One region of the Variovorax sp. VRV01 genome, then DNA from elsewhere that is predicted to be linked to it. Evidence: riboswitches for the same ligand, from Rfam matches in the RefSeq annotation. Region 1 holds a riboswitch; the other holds the start of a gene.
What was found. Region 1 has a riboswitch for glycine ahead of gcvT (glycine cleavage system aminomethyltransferase GcvT). Riboswitches for the same ligand answer to the same signal wherever they lie in the genome.

Region 1 (9,994 bases):
GCCCCACCGCCTTGCCCCGGTAGGCAGGCCGGATCATCTCGGCGATGAGTACCGAGCCCACCGCCCATTCGCCGCCGAAGCCCAGGCCCTGCAGCGTGCGGGCGACCAGCAACTGCTCGGGTGTCTGCGCGAGGCCGCAGGCAAAGGTGAAGATCGCGAACACCAGGATCGTGAGCTGCAGGATGCGCACGCGGCCATACCTGTCGGCCAGGATGCCGGCCACCCAGCCGCCGATGGCCGAGGCCGCCAGCGTGGCCGTGCCGATCAGCCCCACCTCGGTCTTGCTCATGCCCCACAGCGACAGCAGGATAGGCGTGACCAGCGGCAGCGTGTAGTAGTCGAAGGCGTCGACCGCGTAGCCGCTGAAGGATGCGGCGAGCGTGCGTTTCTCGTTGGGGTTGAGCGTGCGCAGCCAGCTGCCTTCGGCTGGTGCGGCGTCGCCCGCCTGGGTGGCATCGAGGGTGGTTTTCATGGTTTTGTCTCCAGGTATGAATGGGTGAAAACGGCGGAGCTAGAACGCGGCCAGGCTGTGATGCAGCAGATCGGTCACCAACATCGAGCCCGGCGCATGCGTGATGGCGAACGGCAGCCTGGCGGCGGCCAGCGCGGCCTGGGGCGTGACGCCGCAGGCCCAGAACACGGGCAGCTCATCGGGCATCACCTCGACCGCGTCGCCGTAGTCGGGGTCGGCAATCGAGCGGATGCCGATCAGCGCCGGGTTGCCGATGTGCACCGGCGCGCCGTGCACGGCCGGAAAGCGCGAGGTGATCTGCACCGCACGAATGGCATCGGCCGCGCGCAGCGGGCGCATCGACACCACCATCGGCCCATGGAAGGCACCGGCCGGCGTGGTGGCCACCGAGGTGCGGTACATCGCCACGTTGCGGCCCTGCGCCACGTGGCGAAGCACGATGCCTTCGGCCATCAGCGCATGCTCGAAGGTGAAGGAGCAGCCGATGACGAAGCTCACCAGGTCGTCGCTCCAGAGCGCGCGCACGTCGGTGGGTTCGTCCACCAGGATGCCGTCACGCCACACGCGGTAGCGCGGCAGGTCGGTGCGGATGTCGATGTCCTCGCCGAGCGCCGGCAGCGCCGGGTCACCGGCTTCCGAGACGCCGAGCAAGGGGCACGGCTTGGGGTTGGCCTGGCAGAAGCGCAGGAAGTCGGCCGCATGCACCCGCGGCAGGATCACGAGGTTGCCCTGCACATGGGCGCTTGCGAGCCCGCTGGTGTGGGAGCTCAGCGCACCGCTGCGGCAGGCTTGGCGCACGGCCAGTGCGCTGCTGCCTGCGCCGGGCTGTTCTGCGAAGGATGGACGGTTCGACATTTGGCGTTTCCGATGCCCGAGGCATCGCTGTGGTGTGATGCGCCGGATTGTGGGAATCCGCGCTCACGAACGCCAACGCAAAGTTTCTTTCTCAACTCATCGATTTTTTCGATGACCCCATGCGGTGCGAGGCATGCACCACGGCGGAGCCCAGCGCGGCCTCCGGCAGCGGAGACGAGGGGTCGTCGCGGTAGCTCGCGTAGATGGGCAGCGGCTCCAGCGTCACGTCGCAAGGCAACACGCGCAGCGGCAGGCGCCGCGCCAGCGGCTCGACCACCGCGCGCGGCAGCGCGGCCACGCCGAAGCCCGCCTCCACCAGCTGCGCCATCGCCGAGATCGACGAAATCGCATGCACGCGCGGCGGCGGGCTGCCGGCTTCGCGGAACAGCTCGAGCAGCGCCACATGCGGCTGCGAGCCGCGCTGGAAGGTCAGCAGGTCGAGCGACAGCAGGTCCGGCAGGCGGTAGCGCCGCTTCAGGTGCAGCTCGCGGTGGCCGACGAAGCACATGGGCATCGGCGGCACGGCGCGGGTGCGCACGCCGTCCCCGGCGGCCGGCAGCGCGGCGAACACCAGGTCCTGCTTGCCGCGCTGCAGCTGATCGACCAGCACCGGCGTGGTTTCGACGGTGAGCTCCAGCTCGAAGTCCGGATGCGTCGCCTGCATGTGCTTGAGCCAGCCGGTCAGCCAACTGTGCACCACCGATTCGATGGCGCCCACGCGCAGCACGGCCTCGCGCACCGTGCCCGAGCCCATCTCGGCCTTGATGTGCATCTGCATCTCGAGCAGCTTCTGCGCGAAGGCATGGAAGCGCTGCCCCGCCACCGTGAGGCGGAACTGCTTGTCGCGCCGGTCGAGCAGCAGCACGCCCAGCTCGCGTTCGAGCGCGGCGATGCGGCTGGACAGCGCCGACTGCGTGAGGTGCAGCTTCTCGGCCGCACGGGTGACACTCTTGAGCGCCACGGCCCAATGGAAGGCTTCGACGAATCGCAGGTTCATGGTGCAAGTGTCGCCTGAGCCGCGCCCTTCGCTGCGCTATGCTCGTTGTCGAAGGAGACAAGACCACCATGCAGATCGTCATCACGGGCGGCGCCGGCTTCCTGGGCGCACGACTTGCCCGCACCCTGCTGAAGCAGGGCGAGCTTTCGCTGGCGGGTGCGCCGGCACGCACCATTTCCCGCATCACGCTGGTCGACCGCGCCGCGCCGCCGGCCGACCTGGCGGCCGAGCCGCGCATCGCCACCGCGCTCGGCGACCTGAACGAACAGCTGGCCCCGTCCGATGCGGCGCCCTGGCGCGAGGCCGACGCCATCTTCCACCTGGCGGCCGCGGTCAGCGGCGAATGCGAGGCCGACTTCGACCTGGGCATGCGCAGCAACTTCGCCGCCACGCATGCGCTGCTCGAGAAGGCGCGCGCCGTGGGCACCCGGCCGCTGCTGGTGTTTGCCAGCTCGCTCGCGGTGTTCGGCGACTCGCCCGAGCAGCCGCTGCCGCCGGTGATCGAGGACCACACGCTGCCGACGCCGCAGACCAGCTACGGCATCCAGAAATTCATCGGCGAGCAGCTGGTGGCCGACTACACGCGCAAGGGCTTCATCCGCGGGCGCAGCGTGCGGCTGATGACGGTGAGCGTGCGCCCCGGCCGGCCCAACGGCGCGGCCTCGGGCTTTTTCAGCGGCATGATCCGCGAGCCGCTCGCGGGCATCCGCGCCGCCTGCCCGGTGCCCGACGAGACGCCGGTGGCCATCGCGTCGCCGGCGCGCACCGTCGAAGGCATCCTGCGCGCCGCGCAGGCCAGCGATGCCGAATGGGGACCGCGCACCGCGCTCAACCTGCCCTCGCTTTCCACCACGGTGGGCGAAATGGCCGCCGCGCTCGAACGCGTGGCCGGCAAGGCGGCCACCGATCTGCTCGACCGCACGCCCGATCCGGTTATCCAGCGCATCGTGAAGACCTGGCCCGGGCGCATCAAAACCGCGCGCGCCGGCAAGCTCGGGCTCGTGCCCGACGCCAGCTTCGAGGCGGTCATTCGCGATTACGTCCGTGAAAATCCCGACGCAGTCAAACTGGTTATTGCGGCATAGTCATCGGTTGCGCGCGAAGCCGACGCTTTGCGACACCCCCCTTTCCATCTCAGGAGACAGAAGAATGAAATTGACCCGACTGGCCGCTGGCCTGGTTCTGGGCATGGGCATGGCCTGCGCGGCCTTTGCGCAGACGACCATGAAGATCAGCATCTCGACCGCGCAGAACTCGCACCAGGGCGTGGCCATCGACACCTTCGCCAAGGAAGTCGAAAAGCGCACGGGCGGCCGCTACAAGGTCCAGACCTTCTACAACGGCTCGCTCGGCGGCGAGCGCGAATCGATCGAGGCGGTGCAGCTGGGCACGCAGGAACTCGCGTTCTCCTCGACCGGCCCGGTGCCCAATTTCGTGCCCGAGACCAAGATCCTCGACGTGCCCTTCCTGTTCCGCGACAAGGCCCATGCGCGCGCCGTGCTCGACGGCCCGATCGGCCAGGACCTGCTCACCAAGTTCGACGCCAAGGGCTTCAAGGCGCTGGCCTGGGCCGAGAACGGCTTCCGCCACATGACCAACAGCAAGCGCGACGTGAAGGCGCCCGAAGACCTCAAGGGCCTGAAGATGCGCACCATGGAGAACCCGGTGCACATCGCCGCCTACAAGGGTTTCGGCATCATCACCACGCCCATGGCCTTCCCCGAGGTGTTCACCGCGCTGCAGCAGGGCACGGTCGACGGCCAGGAGAACCCGCTGCCGGTGATCATCTCCGCCAAGTTCGACCAGGTGCAAAAGCATCTTTCGCTCACGGGCCACGTCTATTCGCCCTGCATCTTCCTGATGAACAAGGCCTCGTTCGACAAGCTCAGCGCGGCCGACAAGCAGGCCTTCCTCGACGCCGCCAAGGAAGGCACCAAGGCCAACCGCGCCCGCGTGGACGAGGACGACGCCAAGGGCGTGGCCGACCTGCGCGCCAAGGGCATGACCGTGATCGAGAATGTCGACAAGGCCAAGTTCGTGGCCGCGCTCGCTCCGGTGAATGCGCAGTTCGAGAAGGACTTCGGCAAGGCCAATCTCGACAAGATCCGCGACTACAAGTAACCCCGGCTGCCGCCGCCCGGCGGCATGCCCCCGCCCGCCCAGACCGGTCTGGCGGGCTTTTTTGTTTTGAACGCGAGTGCAGATGAAAGAAAAATTCCTCGGCATCGAACGCTGGACCACCGGCGCCTCGATGCTTGCCGCCTGCCTGATGCTGGTCATTGCATCGGCCCTGGGCGTGTTCCAGATCGTGACCCGCTTCGTGCTCGAGCAGCCCGCCGAGTGGAGCGAGATCCTGATCCGCGTGAGCCTGATCTGGATGGTGTTTTTGGGCATACCGATGGCGTTTCGCCAGGGTGCCATGGTCAGCGTGGACGTGCTCTACCGCTGGAGCCCGCCGCGCATCAAGCGCGTGCTCGACGCGGTGGTGAGCATTGCCGCCCTCATCCTGATGCTGGTCATTCTCTGGTGGGGCTGGGACTACGCGATGCGCGGCCGCGTGCAGTCGATGGCCGGGCTCGAAAGCTTGTCGATGGTCTGGGCATACCTGGCGCTGCCGGTCGGCTCCGTCTTCTGCCTGTTCGGCATCGTTGGTAATTTTCTCGATCCCAAGCGGCTCGAACTGGAGACCGCGCAATGACACCAGTCATGGTTGCAACGATGGTGCTGTGTTTTGCACTGTCGGTTTCGGTGGCGGTTTCCATCGGGCTCGCGTCGATCCTGGGCATCCAGGTGGCCAATGCCAACATGCTGATCTCCGTCAAGGAGATGTTCAATTCGATCAACAAGTTTCCGCTGGCGGCGATTCCGTTCTTCATCCTGGCCGGCAACCTGATGGAAACCGGCGGCATCTCGCGGCGGCTGGTCGAGTTTGCCAAGAGCATCGTGGGCGGCGTACAGGGCGGCCTGCCGATGACCTGTGTGCTCACCTGCATGATCTTTGCGGCGGTGTCGGGTTCGTCGGTGGCCACCACCTTCGCCATTGGCGCGATCCTGATTCCGGCGCTCATCAAGCACGGCTATCCCACCGCCTACGCGGCGGCGCTGCAGGCCACCAGCGCCGAACTGGGCGTGATCATCCCGCCTTCGATTCCGATGATCCTCTACGGCGTGAGCGCCGAGGTCTCGATCGGCGAGCTGTTCATCGCGGGCTTCGGCCCCGGCATCCTGATCAGCCTGGCGCTGATGCTGTTCGTCTGGATCTACTGCAAGTGGAAGGGCTGGGGCAAGAACGATGGCGACGGCCGCATGCCCTTCGGCCGCGCGCTGTGGCAGGCCGGCTGGGCGCTGCTGATGCCCGTCATCATCCTGGGCGGCATCTACGGCGGCATCTTCACGCCCACCGAAGCCTCGGCCGTGGCGGTGTTCTATGCGCTGGTGGTGGGCGTCGTGATCTACCGCGAGATCAAGCCCGCGGACCTGTACGTGATCCTGCGCAAGTCGGTGCTGTCGTCGGCGGTGATCATGTTCATCATCGCCAATGCGGGCCTGTTCGCGTTCCTGATCACGCGCGCAGGCGTGCCCGACGCCATCGGCCACTGGCTGCAGGAAGTGCTGAAGTCGCCCGCGATGTTCCTGCTGGGCGTGAACGCGGCACTGTTCGTCATCGGCATGTTCATCGAGACCAGCGCGGCCATCATCGTGCTCGCGCCGATTCTCGCGCCAGTGGCGGTGCACTTCGGCATCGACCCGGTGCACTTCGGGCTCGTCATGGTAGTGAACCTTGCGCTCGGCATGATCACCCCGCCTTTCGGCGTGAACCTGTTCGCCGCCTGCACGGTGGCGCGCATCTCGCTCGACCGGATCGTGAAGTACCTGGTGCCCTTCGTGCTCGTGATCCTGGCCTGCCTGATGGTGATCACTTACGTGCCATGGATATCGCTGGCGCTGCGCGACCTGGTGTACGCCAAGTAGCGGAACGGCGCGAAAAACAAGGAAGAAACGGCAGCCTGTTCGCAGGCTGCTTTTTTTGTGCGGCGGCGCCGCTGTAAGGCAAACGTTTCACGAAGATGTCACCGCTTGCAACGATGCTGCAGCCCTCGATTCCCGAAAGCTGTGGCGCCATGTTTCCCACCAAGACCGACAAGGCACGCGACGAACTCCAGGGCCGCCAGCGCACGCTGAGCCAGCGCGAACGCGCCTTGCTGCTGATGGCCGACGGCCGGCGTTCGCTGACCGATTTCAGCCCGCTGTTCGCAAGCCGGACCGAAGCCGAGCAGGCGATCCAGGCGCTGATGCGCCAGGGCTACCTGCAGGACGCGCAGGCGGTGGCTGCCGCGGCAGCGCAGGCCGTGGCCCCGCCGCCCGCCCCGGTGCCCGCGGCCGACCCGATACGGCTCGCCACCTCGGCCGACAACTTCGACGGCAAGCGATCCCTGGCCACGACGCGCATGTTCCTGTTCGACATCTGCGAGCGCATGTTCGTGCGCCGCGACCCCAGGTTCGCGCTGCAGATGCGCGACGCCCTGCGCGAGGCGCGCGACCGCGGCGCGATGCTGACCATTGCCGCGCTGATGCTCACCGAGGTCGAGAAAGCCGCGGGCGCCGAGCGGGCCGAATCGCTGCGCGAGCGCATCGACCGGCTGCTGCCGCCGGCCGAGACCGTGCACTGAGCCGCAGACCGGACGGCCGCGATCCACTACACTCCCATGGTCAGGAGAGAGCCCCGCCAGCCGGGGCCGCCGAAGGCGCAGGGGTTTCCCGAACGCTCAGGCAAAAGGACTGACACAGCGCTGGCGCATGCCGGCGTTTCCTTGCTGGAGAGAGGCTGTTGCTTGCATCAATGCGATGCACCAGCCCACCGAAGGAGCAAACCCCGATCGTGGGGCGAATCTCTCAGGTAAAGCGGACAGCAGGGGTGGCCCATGGCTCGCGCCATGGAATTCGTCTGCCCCTTTGGAGTGCCCCGTGGCCGCATCCTCCGACGCCTCTTCCGCCGAACAACTCCTGAAGACCCCGCTGTACGGCCTGCACGTGGAGCTCGGCGCCCGCATGGTGCCGTTTGCCGGCTATTCGATGCCGGTGCAGTACCCCGCCGGCCTCATGGCCGAGCACAGGCACACGCGCGATGCGGCCGGCCTGTTCGACATCTCGCACATGGGCCAGCTGCGCCTGGTGGGCCCGGACGCGGCGGCCGCCTTCGAAACCCTGATGCCGGTCGACGTGATCGACCTCGCCGCCGGCAAGCAGCGCTATGGCCTGCTGCTGAACGACGAGGGCGGCATCCTCGACGACCTGATGTTCTTCAACGAGGGCCACGGCTCGATCTTCGTGATCGTCAACGGCGCCTGCAAGGTGGCGGACATCGCCCACATCCAGCAGCAGATCGGCGCACGCTGCGAAGTGCAGCCCATGCCCGACCACGCGCTGCTCGCGCTGCAGGGGCCGCAGGCGGCCACGGTGCTGGCGCGGCTGTCGCCCGGCATCGAGCGCTTCGTGTTCATGACGGGCGGCGCGGTGCAGATCGGCGGCATTCCGGCCTTCGCCACGCGCAGCGGCTACACCGGCGAGGACGGCTTCGAGATCTCGGTGGCCGGCCAGAATGCAGAGGCGCTGGCCCGCCTGCTGCTGGCGCAGCCCGAGGTCAAGCCCATCGGCCTGGGCGCACGCAATTCGCTGCGGCTGGAAGCGGGGCTGTGCCTCTACGGCAACGACATCGACACCGCCACCACGCCGGTCGAGGCCTCGCTGAACTGGGCGATCCAGAAGGTGCGCCGCACGGGCGGCGCGCGCGAAGGCGGCTTCCCCGGCGCGGCCAAAGTCCTGGCCCAGCTCGCCGCCGCCACGGCCGGCGCCGCGGGCCACACCGACCATGACACGCTGAAGCGCAAGCGCGTCGGCCTCGTGGCGCTGGAACGCATTCCGGTGCGCGACGGCACCGTGCTGCAATCCTTCGAAGGCCACGACATCGGCTTTGTCACGAGCGGCCTGCTCGGCCCGACGGCCGACCGCCCGATTGCCATGGGCTACGTGGCCACCGCGTTTTCCGAGCCCGGCACGCGCGTTCAGGCCATCGTGCGCGGCAAGCCGGTGCCGATGGAAGTCTCGACCCTGCCTTTCGTGCCCACGCGCTACTACCGCGGCTAGGCGCTGCGCGCCCCCATCATCATTTTTTCCACGAGGAGTTTTCCACCATGAGCATCAAGTACACCAAGGACCACGAATGGGTCTCGGCCGAAGGCAACGCAGCCACCGTCGGCATCACCGTGCATGCGCAGGACGCGCTCGGCGACGTGGTCTTTGTCGACCTGCCTGAAGTCGGCAAGACCTTTGCACAGGGCGAGGTGGCCGGTGTCGTCGAATCGGTCAAGGCCGCGGCCGATGTGTTCATGCCCGTGTCGGGCGAGATCACCGAAGTGAACGAAGCCCTGCGCGCCGATCCCTCGCTCGCCAACACCGACCCGCTGGCCGCGGGCTGGTTCTTCAAGGTCAAGCTCAGCGAGCCGGCGCAGCTCGACGCGCTGCTCGACGCCGCCAGCTACGACAAGTTCGCTGCCGAGTCCTGATCCGCCGAGTTCGCAAGCCGCTTTTTCCTCATCCCCGAGCCTTCACCGCCATGCCGATTCCCGCCCTTCCCTCTTTGCAACAACTGGAGAACGCCGAAGAGTTTCTCGCCCGCCACATCGGCATCGATGCGGCCGACGAGGCGCGCATGCTGCCGGTGATCGGCTCGGAAACGCGCGCGGAGCTCATCGACGGCATCGTGCCTGCGGCCATCCGCCGGGCGAAGCCGATGCGGCTGCCGGCACCGGCCACCGAGGCCGATGCGCTGGCCGAGCTGAAGGCAATCGCGGCAAAGAACAAGGTCTTCCGGAGTTTCATCGGCCAGGGTTACTACGGCACGCACACGCCGGGCGTCATCCTGCGCAACGTGCTCGAGAACCCCGCCTGGTACACGGCCTACACGCCCTACCAGGCCGAGATTTCGCAGGGCCGCATGGAAGCGCTGCTCAACTTCCAGACCATGGTGTGCGACCTCACGGGCATGGCCATCGCCAATGCCTCGATGCTCGACGAAGCCACGGCCGCGGCCGAGGCCATGACGCTCGCCAAGCGCAGCGTCAAGAGCAAGAGCAACGTGTTCCTCGTGTCGGGCGACTGCCACCCGCAGACCATCGAGGTCATCAAGACGCGCGCCGCGCCGCTGGGCATCGAGGTCAAGGTCAGCACCGTCTCCGAGACGCTGCCGCACCTGATGGTGAGCGGCGAATTCTTCGGCGTGCTCGCGCAGTACCCCGCCACCACCGGCCATGTGCACGACCTGCGCCCGCTTGCGGGCCATGCGCACCAGTGCGACGCCGCCTTCTGCGTGGCCGCCGACCTGCTCGCGCTCACCCTGCTCGCGCCCCCCGGTGAGTGGGACGCCGACATCGTCTGCGGCACCACGCAGCGCTTCGGCATGCCGATGTGCAACGGCGGCCCGCACGCGGCCTACCTGGCCTGCCGCGACGAGTTCAAGCGCTCGCTGCCGGGCCGCCTGGTCGGCGTGAGTGTCGACACGCACGGCCAGCCCGCCTACCGCCTCGCGCTGCAGACGCGCGAGCAGCACATCCGCCGCGAGAAGGCCACCTCCAACATCTGTACCGCCCAGGTGCTGCCGGCCGTGGTGGCCA
Region 2 (9,994 bases), on a different contig from region 1:
ATGGGTTCTTCTTTCAGGCGGGGTGGGGTGAGATCAGGATTGTTCGGCATGCGCTGCACGCGGTGAAACGGCAAGAACGGGCTGCGGCTGCGAAAGGCGCTTGCCGAGCACCACCGTGCAGACCACGGCCATGGCAAAGCCCAGCGTGACCACGTCGAGCGGTTCGCCCAGCAGCGGAATGGATGCAAGGATAGAGAGAAAAGGCTGCAGCAGCTGGGTCTGGCTCACGCGCAGCGCGCCGCCCAGGGCCAGGCCGCGGTACCAGGCGAAGAAGCCGATCCACATCGAGAACACGCCCACGTAGACGAAGCCCAGCCAGGCCGACGTGGCGATGGGCTCCGTGGGCCACATGGCCAGCGTGGCGGGCAGCGTCACGGGCAGCGCCATCACGCAGACCCAGCAGATCACGCGCTCCGCGCCGAGCGACGGCGTGACCTGCGCGCCGTAGATGTAGCCGAACGACGCCGCGACCACTGCGCCGACCAGCAGCAGGTCGGCCCATTCGAAGCCGAAGCCATGGCCGCCCTGGCTCGCGCGCAGCACCGAGAACACCACCACCAGCAGGCTGCCCGCGATGGCGCAGAGCCAGAAGCCGAGCCGCGCGCGCTGGTGCAGCACCCAGGCCGCGACCGCCGCGGTCACGAGCGGCAGCAGCGCCGTCACCACTGCCGCGTGGCTGGCCGTGACGACGCGCAAGGCGTAGCCCAGCAGCAGCGGATAGCCGATCACGTTGCCGAGCACCGCCATGCCAAGGGGCTTCCACTGGTGCGGCGCGGGCCGCGGCGAGCGCGTGGCGAGCAGGAAGACCATCGAGAGAATGCCCGCCAATGCGGCGCGACCGAGCGTGACGAACCAGGGCGACAACTGCGGCGCGTCCTGCGTGCCGGTGGCCAGCCGCGTCATCGGTAAGGTGACAGCGAACAGCGCCACCCCGATCACGCCGAGCCACATGCCCAGCGTCTCGTCCTTGAGGGGGAGGCGGCTGCTCATTGGATGACCTCCGTGCTTCGCACTGCGGTGCGAGCTTGCTTGGGGCGGCCCGGCGCGGCGCTCATACGCTCAGCATCCACCAGGCCGTGAGCACCAGCACGAGCCCCATCGCACGGTTGAACCACAGCAGGCGCTTGCCCTTGGAGAGCCATTCGCGCAGCAGCGCGCCGGCCAGCGCATAGGTGAAGTTGCTGATGAAGGCGTAGACCAGCATCACCGGCGCGACGATCGCAAAGCGCCCGATCGCATCGGGCTGCCCCGCGATCCAGCCGGCCACCAGCGTGAGCGCGAGCAACCAGGCCTTGATGTTGACGAACTGCAGCATCACGCCCTGGCCGAAGCCGACGTTCAGGCCGGCGCCGTCCGCGCGGCCGAGCGTGCCGCTGCCGCTCAGCTTGTAGGCCAGCCACAGCAGGTAGCCCACGCCCAGCGCCTTGATGGCCAGGCGCAGCGAAGGCACCGCCACCACCAGCGCGCCGATGCCGGCGGCGCACAGCACCAGCAGCAGCGTCCAGCCGACCGGCACGGCCACCACGAAGCGCATCGCGCGCGGCAGGCCGCCATTGGCCGCCAGGGCGGTGGAAAGCGTGGTGTTGGGACCGGGCGAGAAACTCATCGCCGTGGCCAACACCAGCAGCGCGGTGAATTCTTGCCAGTTCATTGCATACACTCTAAACTTTCACACCATTACAGTTCCGATACAGTTGGTCGAACATATACCAAAACTGTATTGGTCTTTCTTTCGACACAGAAGCCGGGCCCAGATGCTGACACGAACCTCCACCCAGTCGCTCACGGGGCAATTGGCCGACCGGCTGGCCGAACGCATCCGCACCCGGCTGCTGCCGCCCGGCGCGCGCCTGCCCTCGGTGCGCGAATGCGCGCGCCAGCAGGGCGTGAGCCCCTACACGGTGGTGGCCGCCTACGACCAACTGCTGGCGCAGGGCCTGGTCGAGGCGCGCCGCCAGCGCGGCTTCTACGTGCGCGATTCGGCGCCGGCGCAGGAGGGCCGCCCGCCCAATGCGGCGCCCATGGTCGCCCAGATGATGGCCTCGCGCGTGCCGGCCGATGCAAGCTCGCTCATCCGCAGCATGTTCCACCGGCCCAGCGACAAGCCGCAGCCGGGCATGGGCGTGTTCCCGCCCGAATGGATGTCCTCCACCTTCATGCCGACGGCCGTGCGCCGCATGACCAGTACAGCGGCGCTGCAGGAGCTGTCGCTCCAGTACGGCGAACCCTCGGGCGACGCCGCGCTGCGCCGCAGCCTCTCGAACAAGCTCGTGGGCATCAACGTGCCCGCCGCGCCCGACCAGATCGTGACCACGGTGGGCGCCACGCATGCGCTCGACATCGTGAGCCGCACGCTGCTGCGCGCCGGCGATCCGGTGATGGTCGAGGAGCCCGGCTGGGCGCTGGAGTTCGCGCGGCTCGAGGCGCTGGGCATGCGCATCCTGCCGGTGCCGCGCCGCGCCGACGGGCCCGACCTGGAGGTAATGGCGCAGTACTGCCAGCTGCACAACCCCAAGCTCTTCGTCAGCGTGAGCGTGCTGCACAACCCGACCGGCTACAGCCTCACGCCCGGCAGCGCGCACCGCGTGCTCAAGCTCGCCAACGAGCACGACTTCCACATCGTCGAGGACGACACCTACAGCCATCTCGCGCCCGAGCACGCCACGCGGCTCAGCGCCCTCGACGGGCTGCAGCGCACCATCTACGTCAGCGGCTTCGCCAAGATCCTGGCGCCCAATTGGCGCATCGGCTTCCTGGCCGCCTCGCCAGAACTGAAGGAGCGGCTGCTCGAGACCAAGCTGCTGGCCACGCTCACCACGCCCACGCTGTTCGAGCGGGCGCTTTCGTGGTGCATCGACCAGGGGCAGCTGCGGCGGCATGCCGAGCGCATCCGCATCCGGCTCGACGGCGCGCGCGGCCGCGCGGTGAAGCTCGCGATGGCGCACGGTTGCAGCTTCGCGTCGGAGCCGGCGGGCCTGTTCGGCTGGGTCGACACCGGCGTGGACACCGACGCGCTCACCCAGCGCATGCTCGACCAGGGCTACCTGCTCGCGCCGGGCTCGCTGTTCCATGCGCGGCGGCCGCCGAGCACGATGATGCGGATCAATTTCGCGACCTCGCAGGACGCGGCGTTCTGGAAGGTGTTCAGCAAGGTGCGCGCGGAACTCTGACGGCTCGAACGGGCGGGGCTGGCAGGCCCAAAACGGCGGTGCCTTGGAGTAAGCTGGCATCACAAGAAAACCCAACCCGGAGACCTCCGCATGAGCAATGCCAGCCAACCCTTCGACTTCAGCCAATTCGTCCCCGGATTCGATTTTCTGAAGAACCTTGCCGGCGGTGGCGCCGGCGGTTCGGCGGGCGGCGCGGTGCCCGGGTTGCCGAGCCTCGCGAGCTGGGTGGCCCCCACGCTGAGCGTGGAAGAGGTCGACAAGCGCATCCAGGAACTCAAGACGGTGCAGTACTGGCTCGAGCAGAACGGCCACGCGCTCAAGGCCACCATCCAGGCGCTCGAAGTGCAAAAGATGACACTTTCGACCTTGCGCGGCATGAACGTGCGGATGGAAGATATCGCCAGCGCGTTCACCAAGCAGGCGGCCGCCGTGGCGCCTGCCGCTGCTGCGCCGGCACCCGCACCGGCGGCTGCGGCGCCGGCCGAACCGGAAGCCGAGCCCGAAGAAGCCCCGGCGCCTGCGAAGAAAGCGCGCAGCAAGCCGGCTTCAGGCGGTGGTGGCGGCAATGGCGGCGCCGGCGTGATCGATCCGATGCAATGGTGGGGCTCGCTGACTGAGCAGTTCCAGCAGATCGCGAGTTCGGCGCTGCAGGATGCGGCCCAGCTCAAGGTGCCGGCCATGGCCCAGCCGATGGCCGATGCGGTGGGCAAGGCCATGGGCAAGCCGGCGGCGGCTCCCACGGCCTCGAAGCCCGCGGCCAGGAAGGCGGCAGCGCCCGCCGCCGCAAAGAAGGCATCGGCCGCCGCGCGCAAGCGAACGGCCGGCCGGCGCTGACGTCATACACACACATTTCTTGAAGAGAACGGGTTGGCACGCATCATGAAGCTGTTTCCTTCCGGCCATGCCACCCACCCGCAATGGCGCATGGCAGCCGGCCTCGTGCTGGCCCAGTTGCGCGCGCAGATGGCGCTGCCCGACTACGCGGCGTCGCCCACGCTCGGGCTGCTCTACATCACCGACCACTACGCGTCGGATGCGCAGGACATCCTCGACCACCTGAGCGCCGAACTGCCCGAGGTCACCGACTGGTCCGGCACGGTCGGCATCGGCGTCTCGGCCAACAACGCCGAATATTTCGACGAGCCCGGCCTGAGCCTGATGCTCTGCGCATTGCCGAGCGACCAGTACCGCGTGTTCTCCGGCGTGGCGCCGCTGGGCAATTCGGAAATGAGCGGCTTCGAGGCCCATACGGCGCTCGTGCACGCGGACCCCGCCACCCCCGACCTGACCGAACTCATCGGCGAGATGGCGGGCCGCACCAACACCGGCTATCTGTTCGGCGGGCTCTCGTCGGGCCGTGCGGGCGCGCTGCAGTTCGCGGTCGGCGGCAACGGCAACATCCGCGGGCACGGCGCCGCGGGCGGCGTGTTTTCGGGCGGCCTGTCGGGCGTGGTGTTCGGCGAAGGCGTGCGGCTGGTGTCGCGCGTCACCCAGGGCTGCCAGCCGCTGCGCTCGGGCGCGGGGCGCGAGCGCGAGATCACCGAAGCCGACGGCAACCTGCTGCTCAAGCTCGACGGCGAGCCCGCGCTCGACGTGCTGCTGGCCGACCTGCAGGTGTCGCTCGAGCGGCCGCAGGAAGCCATCGACGCCGTGCGCGCCACCCTGGTGGGCCTCGCCGACGCCGGCAGTGACGGCATCCGCCGCACCGGTGACCTGGGGGCCGACGTGCTGGTGCGCCACATCATCGGACTGGATCCCACGCGCCGCGGCATCGCGATTGCCGACGTGGCGGAGGCCGGCATGCGCCTGACCTTCTGCCGCCGCAATGCGCAGGCCGCGCGCGCCGACCTGATGCGCATCTGCGCGGAAATCCGCGAGGAACTCGAGCCCGAGGAGCAGACGCTGGCCACCGCGCGCGCCGTCGCGGCCGGGGAGGCCGAAGCCGCGCCGCATCCGGCGCGCCGCATCGCGGGCGCCGTGTACGTGAGCTGCTCGGGGCGCGGCGGGCCGCATTTCGGCGCGCCGGGCGCCGAGCTGCAGATCGTGCGGCACGCGCTGGGCGACGTGCCGCTGGTCGGCTTCTTCGCCGCGGGCGAAATCGCCCGCCACCATCTTTACGGCTACACCGGCGTGCTGACGGTGTTCACCAGCAAGGACTGAACCCAGCCCTGCCTGTGTTCAGGCCGGTTGCAGCACGCGCGCTGCCGGCGCAGGCAGGCCGGTGAACGCAAAGTCCACCTCGGGCGCGAGCCCGCTCACGATGCGCGCGATCGACTTGCCCGAACCGCAGGCGTGCGTCCAGCCGAGCGTGCCATGGCCGGTGTTCAGGTACAGGTTCGGCAGTTTCGTCTTGCCGATCAGCGGCACGTTGCTCGGTGTCGCGGGGCGCAGGCCGGTCCAGAACTGGGCCTGCGTGGTGTCGCCGGCGCCCGGAAAAAGTTCTTCGACGCGCCGCACGATCGCCTCGCAGCGCACGCGGTTCAGGTCGCGGTCGTAGCCGTTGAGCTCGGCCGTTCCGGCAATGCGCAGGCGGTCGCCCGAGGCCGAGGTGTAGCGCGAGAACACGAGCTTGAACTCGTCATCGGTCAGCGAAACCTGGTGCGCCCTGGAGGCGTCCTTCACCGGCAGCGTCACCGAATAGCCCTTGGCCGGATAGATCGGCAGCCGGATGCCCAGCGGCGCGGCAACGATCGGGCTCAGCGAACCCATCGCGAGCACGAAGGCGTCGCCGCGGATGCGCTGGAAGCGGCCTTCGCTATCGGTGGCTTCGACATGGTCGATGCTGCCGCCGGCCTCGCGCAGCGCCGTGACCGTGTGGCTCATGAGGAACTTCACGCCCGCTGCGGCCGCGCGCTTCGCCAGCTCGCGCGCAAAAAGGTTCGCGTCGCCGGACTCGTCCTCCGCCGTGTAAGTGGCGCCGGCCAGCTTCGGGCGGATGTGGGCGAGGGCGGGCTCGATCTTCACAGCCTCATCGGCCGAGATCACCCGCCGCTCGCAGCCGAGCGCGCGCATCTGTTCGGCCGGCTCCAGGGCGCCGTCGAACTCCTTTTGCGTCGTATAGAAGTGCAGGATGCCCTGCGTGCGCTGGTCGTAATCCAGGCCGGTGTCGCGGCGCAGCTGCTGCAGCACGTCGCGGCTGTAGGTGCCCAGTCGCACGATCTGCTCGATGTTGTGCCGGGTGCGCGCCGGCGTGCATTCGCGCAGGAACTGCAGGCCCCAGAGCCACTGGCGCATGTCGGCGCGGATGCGAAAGAGCAGCGGCGCGTCTTCCTTGCCCAGCCATTGCAGCACCTTGAGCGGAGCGCTCGGGTTGGCCCAGGGCTCGGCATGGCTGACCGAAATCTGCCCGCCGTTGGCAAAGCTGGTTTCGGCGGCCGGCGTGGCCTGCCGGTCGATCACGGTCACCTCGTGGCCGAGTTGCTGGAGGAAGTAAGCCGAAGTCACGCCGAGCAGGCCGGCGCCAAGAACGATCACGCGCATTTCAAGTACCTTTTGAAGATGGGCACTTGAACGGCGGACTTGGTGTGCTACTGATTCAATAGCGAGCAACCGGACGAACGCCGTCCAAGTCGCCGCTCCCCCTGTCCTTGGTACCTGAGAGATTCACCTGTTGCACCTTGCAACGGGTTTGCTCCTTCGGTGCATCGCGCGGGGCGATGGCTCTCCAGACGGCCTGTCAATTGATGCAGTACATGCCACGCAACTCTTTGAAAGAACTTCAAGGTTACGTTCGGCCGACCTGAGCGTTTATGGGAGTTTGCGCCTTCGGTGGAGTAGTCGTAAGTACTACTCGCTCTCCTGCAGTAAACGATTGTAGGCGGAGGCCGCAAAGCCGCCAACCATGAATTTTGACAATTCAGAGCAATGGGATAATTGTCATCGATTCGAAACTTCGGGGAGACTCATGATCCTGGTAACCGGCGGCGCGGGCTTCATCGGCGCCAACTTCGTACTCGACTGGCTGGCGCAGAGCGACGAGCCTGTCGTGAATCTCGACAAACTGACCTACGCCGGCAATCTCGAGACGCTCGCGTCCCTCAAGGGCGACCCGCGGCACATCTTCGCGCAGGGCGACATCGGCGACAGCGCCCTGGTCGATCGCCTGCTGGCCGAGCACAAACCGCGGGCCATTGTGAACTTTGCCGCGGAATCACACGTCGACCGCTCCATCCACGGCCCCGAAGACTTCGTGCAGACCAACGTGCTCGGCACCTTCCGCCTGCTCGAGTCCGTGCGCGGCTACTGGAGCGCGCTGCCGGCCGAACAGAAGGCCGCCTTCCGCTTCCTGCACGTGTCCACCGACGAGGTCTACGGCTCGCTCTCCAAGACCGACCCCGCCTTCACCGAAGACAACAAGTACGAGCCCAACAGCCCCTACTCGGCCAGCAAGGCCGCCAGCGACCACCTCGTGCGCGCCTGGCACCACACCTACGGCCTGCCGGTCGTCACCACCAACTGCTCCAACAACTACGGGCCCTTCCACTTCCCCGAGAAGCTCATCCCGCTGATGATCGTCAACGCGCTGGCCGGCAAGCCCCTGCCCGTGTACGGCGACGGCATGCAGGTGCGCGACTGGCTCTACGTGAAGGACCACTGCAGCGCCATCCGGCGCGTGCTCGAAGCCGGCAAGCTCGGCGAGACCTACAACGTCGGCGGCTGGAACGAGAAGCCCAACATCGAGATCGTCAACACCGTCTGCGCCCTGCTCGACGAACTGCGCCCGCGCGCCGACGGCAAGCCCTACAAGGCGCAGATCAGCTACGTCACCGATCGCCCCGGCCACGACCGGCGCTACGCCATCGACGCGCGCAAGCTCGAACGCGAGCTCGGCTGGAAGCCCGCCGAAACCTTCGACAGCGGCATCCGCAAGACCGTCGAGTGGTACCTTGCCAACGGCGAATGGGTGCGCAACGTGCAAAGCGGCGCCTACCGCGAATGGGTCGAGAAGCAATACGACGCCGCACCCGCGGCCAAGGCTGCGGCATGAAGCTGCTGCTGCTGGGCAAGGGCGGCCAGGTCGGCTGGGAGCTGCAACGCAGCCTCGCACCGCTGGGTGAACTGGTCGCGCTCGATTTCGACAGCACCGACTTCAACGCCGACTTCAGCCGCCCCGAGCAACTGGCCGAAACCGTGCTGAAAGTGCGCCCCGACGTCATCGTCAATGCCGCGGCGCACACCGCCGTCGACAAGGCCGAGAGCGAGCCCGAGTTCGCGCGCAAGCTCAACGCCACCTCGCCCGGCGTGGTGGCCGAGGCCGCGCAGCAGATCGGCGCGCTCATGGTGCACTACTCCACCGACTACGTCTTCGACGGCAGCGGAAGCACGCCCTGGCAGGAAGACGACGCCACCGGTCCGCTCAGCGTGTATGGCCGCACCAAGCTTGAAGGCGAGCAACTGGTGGCCCAGCACTGCGCGAAGCACCTGATCTTTCGCACCAGCTGGGTCTATGCCGCGCGCGGCGGCAACTTTGCCAAGACCATGCTGCGCATCGCCAAGGAGCGCGATCGCCTGACCGTCATCGACGATCAGTTCGGCGCGCCCACCGGCGCCGAGTTGCTGGCCGACGTCACGGCGCACGCCATCCGCGCCACCTTGCAGGACCCGGCGAAGGCCGGCCTATACCACGCCGTCGCCGGTGGCGAGACCACTTGGTGCGGCTATGCGCGCTTCGTGCTCGAACAGGCCAAGGCGGCGGGCGTCGAACTCAAGGCCGGGCCCGCAGAGGTCGATGCCGTTCCCACCAGCGCCTTCCCCACACCCGCAACACGTCCGGCCAACTCGCGCCTGGACACGCACAAGTTGCAGTCCACCTTTGGCCTGGTGCTGCCGCACTGGCAGCAGGGCGTGGCCCGCATGCTGCGCGAGACCCTTTGACAGCAGCGCGAGCGAAGCACGCAAGAAGCGGAGAACACAACACAATGACCACCACGAAGACCACCCAACGCAAAGGCATCATCCTCGCCGGCGGCTCCGGCACACGCCTGCATCCCGCCACGCTCGCGCTCAGCAAGCAACTCCTGCCGGTGTACGACAAGCCGATGATCTATTACCCGCTCAGCACGCTGATGCTCGGCGGCATGCGCGACATCCTGATCATCAGCACGCCGCAGGACACACCGCGCTTCCAGCAACTGCTGGGCGATGGCAGCCAGTGGGGCATTAACCTGCAGTACGCGGTGCAGCCCAGTCCCGATGGTTTGGCGCAGGCCTTCATCATCGGCGACGAGTTCCTGGGCAATGCGCCGAGCGCACTGGTGCTGGGCGACAACATCTTCTACGGCCACGACTTCGCGCACCTGCTGGCCGACGCCGATGCGAAGCCCTCCGGCGCCACCGTGTTCGCCTACCATGTGCACGACCCCGAGCGCTATGGCGTGGTGGCCTTCGATGCGCAGGGCAAGGCCAGCAGCATCGAGGAAAAGCCGTTGAAGCCCAAGAGCAGCTATGCGGTGACTGGCCTGTACTTCTACGACAACCAGGTGGTCGACATTGCCAAGGCCGTGAAGCCCAGCGCGCGCGGCGAGCTGGAGATTACGGCCGTCAACCAGGCCTACCTGGACCGGGACCAGCTCAACGTGCAGATCATGCAGCGCGGCTATGCCTGGCTGGACACCGGCACGCACGAGAGCCTGCTGGAGGCCGCGCAGTTCATCCAGACCCTGGAGCATCGGCAAGGCCTCAAGATTGCGTGTCCGGAAGAGATCGCGTGGCGCAACGGCTACATCGACAGCGAGCAACTGGCCAGGCTTGCCGCGCCGCTGCAGAAGAACGGCTACGGCAAGTACCTGAACCACCTGCTGGCCGAGGAGGTGCGCTCGTGAAGG

Region 2: linked by a shared signal. The riboswitch ahead of IB278_RS21475 (D-amino acid dehydrogenase) and the one ahead of gcvT (glycine cleavage system aminomethyltransferase GcvT) in region 1 are both predicted to bind glycine.

Annotation. Positions count from the first base shown of each region.
Region 1 is NZ_JACVBS010000004.1:365,561-375,554, forward strand. It holds gene IB278_RS10030 (MFS transporter) at 1-472, opposite strand, end outside; gene IB278_RS10035 (putative hydro-lyase) at 512-1,327, opposite strand; gene IB278_RS10040 (LysR family transcriptional regulator) at 1,419-2,324, opposite strand; gene denD (D-erythronate dehydrogenase) at 2,393-3,409, shown strand; gene IB278_RS10050 (TRAP transporter substrate-binding protein) at 3,474-4,445, shown strand; gene IB278_RS10055 (TRAP transporter small permease) at 4,528-5,022, shown strand; gene IB278_RS10060 (TRAP transporter large permease) at 5,019-6,296, shown strand; gene IB278_RS10065 (hypothetical protein) at 6,446-6,994, shown strand; glycine riboswitch at 7,026-7,116, shown strand; glycine riboswitch at 7,129-7,244, shown strand; gene gcvT (glycine cleavage system aminomethyltransferase GcvT) at 7,290-8,468, shown strand; gene gcvH (glycine cleavage system protein GcvH) at 8,516-8,887, shown strand; gene gcvP (aminomethyl-transferring glycine dehydrogenase) at 8,938-9,994, shown strand, end outside.
Region 2 is NZ_JACVBS010000012.1:125,857-135,850, reverse strand. It holds gene IB278_RS21505 (PLP-dependent aminotransferase family protein) at 1-2, opposite strand, end outside; gene IB278_RS21500 (DMT family transporter) at 34-990, opposite strand; gene IB278_RS21495 (LysE family translocator) at 1,052-1,651, opposite strand; gene IB278_RS21490 (PLP-dependent aminotransferase family protein) at 1,755-3,170, shown strand; gene IB278_RS21485 (PhaM family polyhydroxyalkanoate granule multifunctional regulatory protein) at 3,261-4,004, shown strand; gene IB278_RS21480 (FIST N-terminal domain-containing protein) at 4,050-5,330, shown strand; gene IB278_RS21475 (D-amino acid dehydrogenase) at 5,349-6,650, opposite strand; glycine riboswitch at 6,742-6,848, opposite strand; glycine riboswitch at 6,895-6,981, opposite strand; gene rfbB (dTDP-glucose 4,6-dehydratase) at 7,075-8,157, shown strand; gene rfbD (dTDP-4-dehydrorhamnose reductase) at 8,154-9,044, shown strand; gene rfbA (glucose-1-phosphate thymidylyltransferase RfbA) at 9,089-9,991, shown strand; gene rfbC (dTDP-4-dehydrorhamnose 3,5-epimerase) at 9,988-9,994, shown strand, end outside.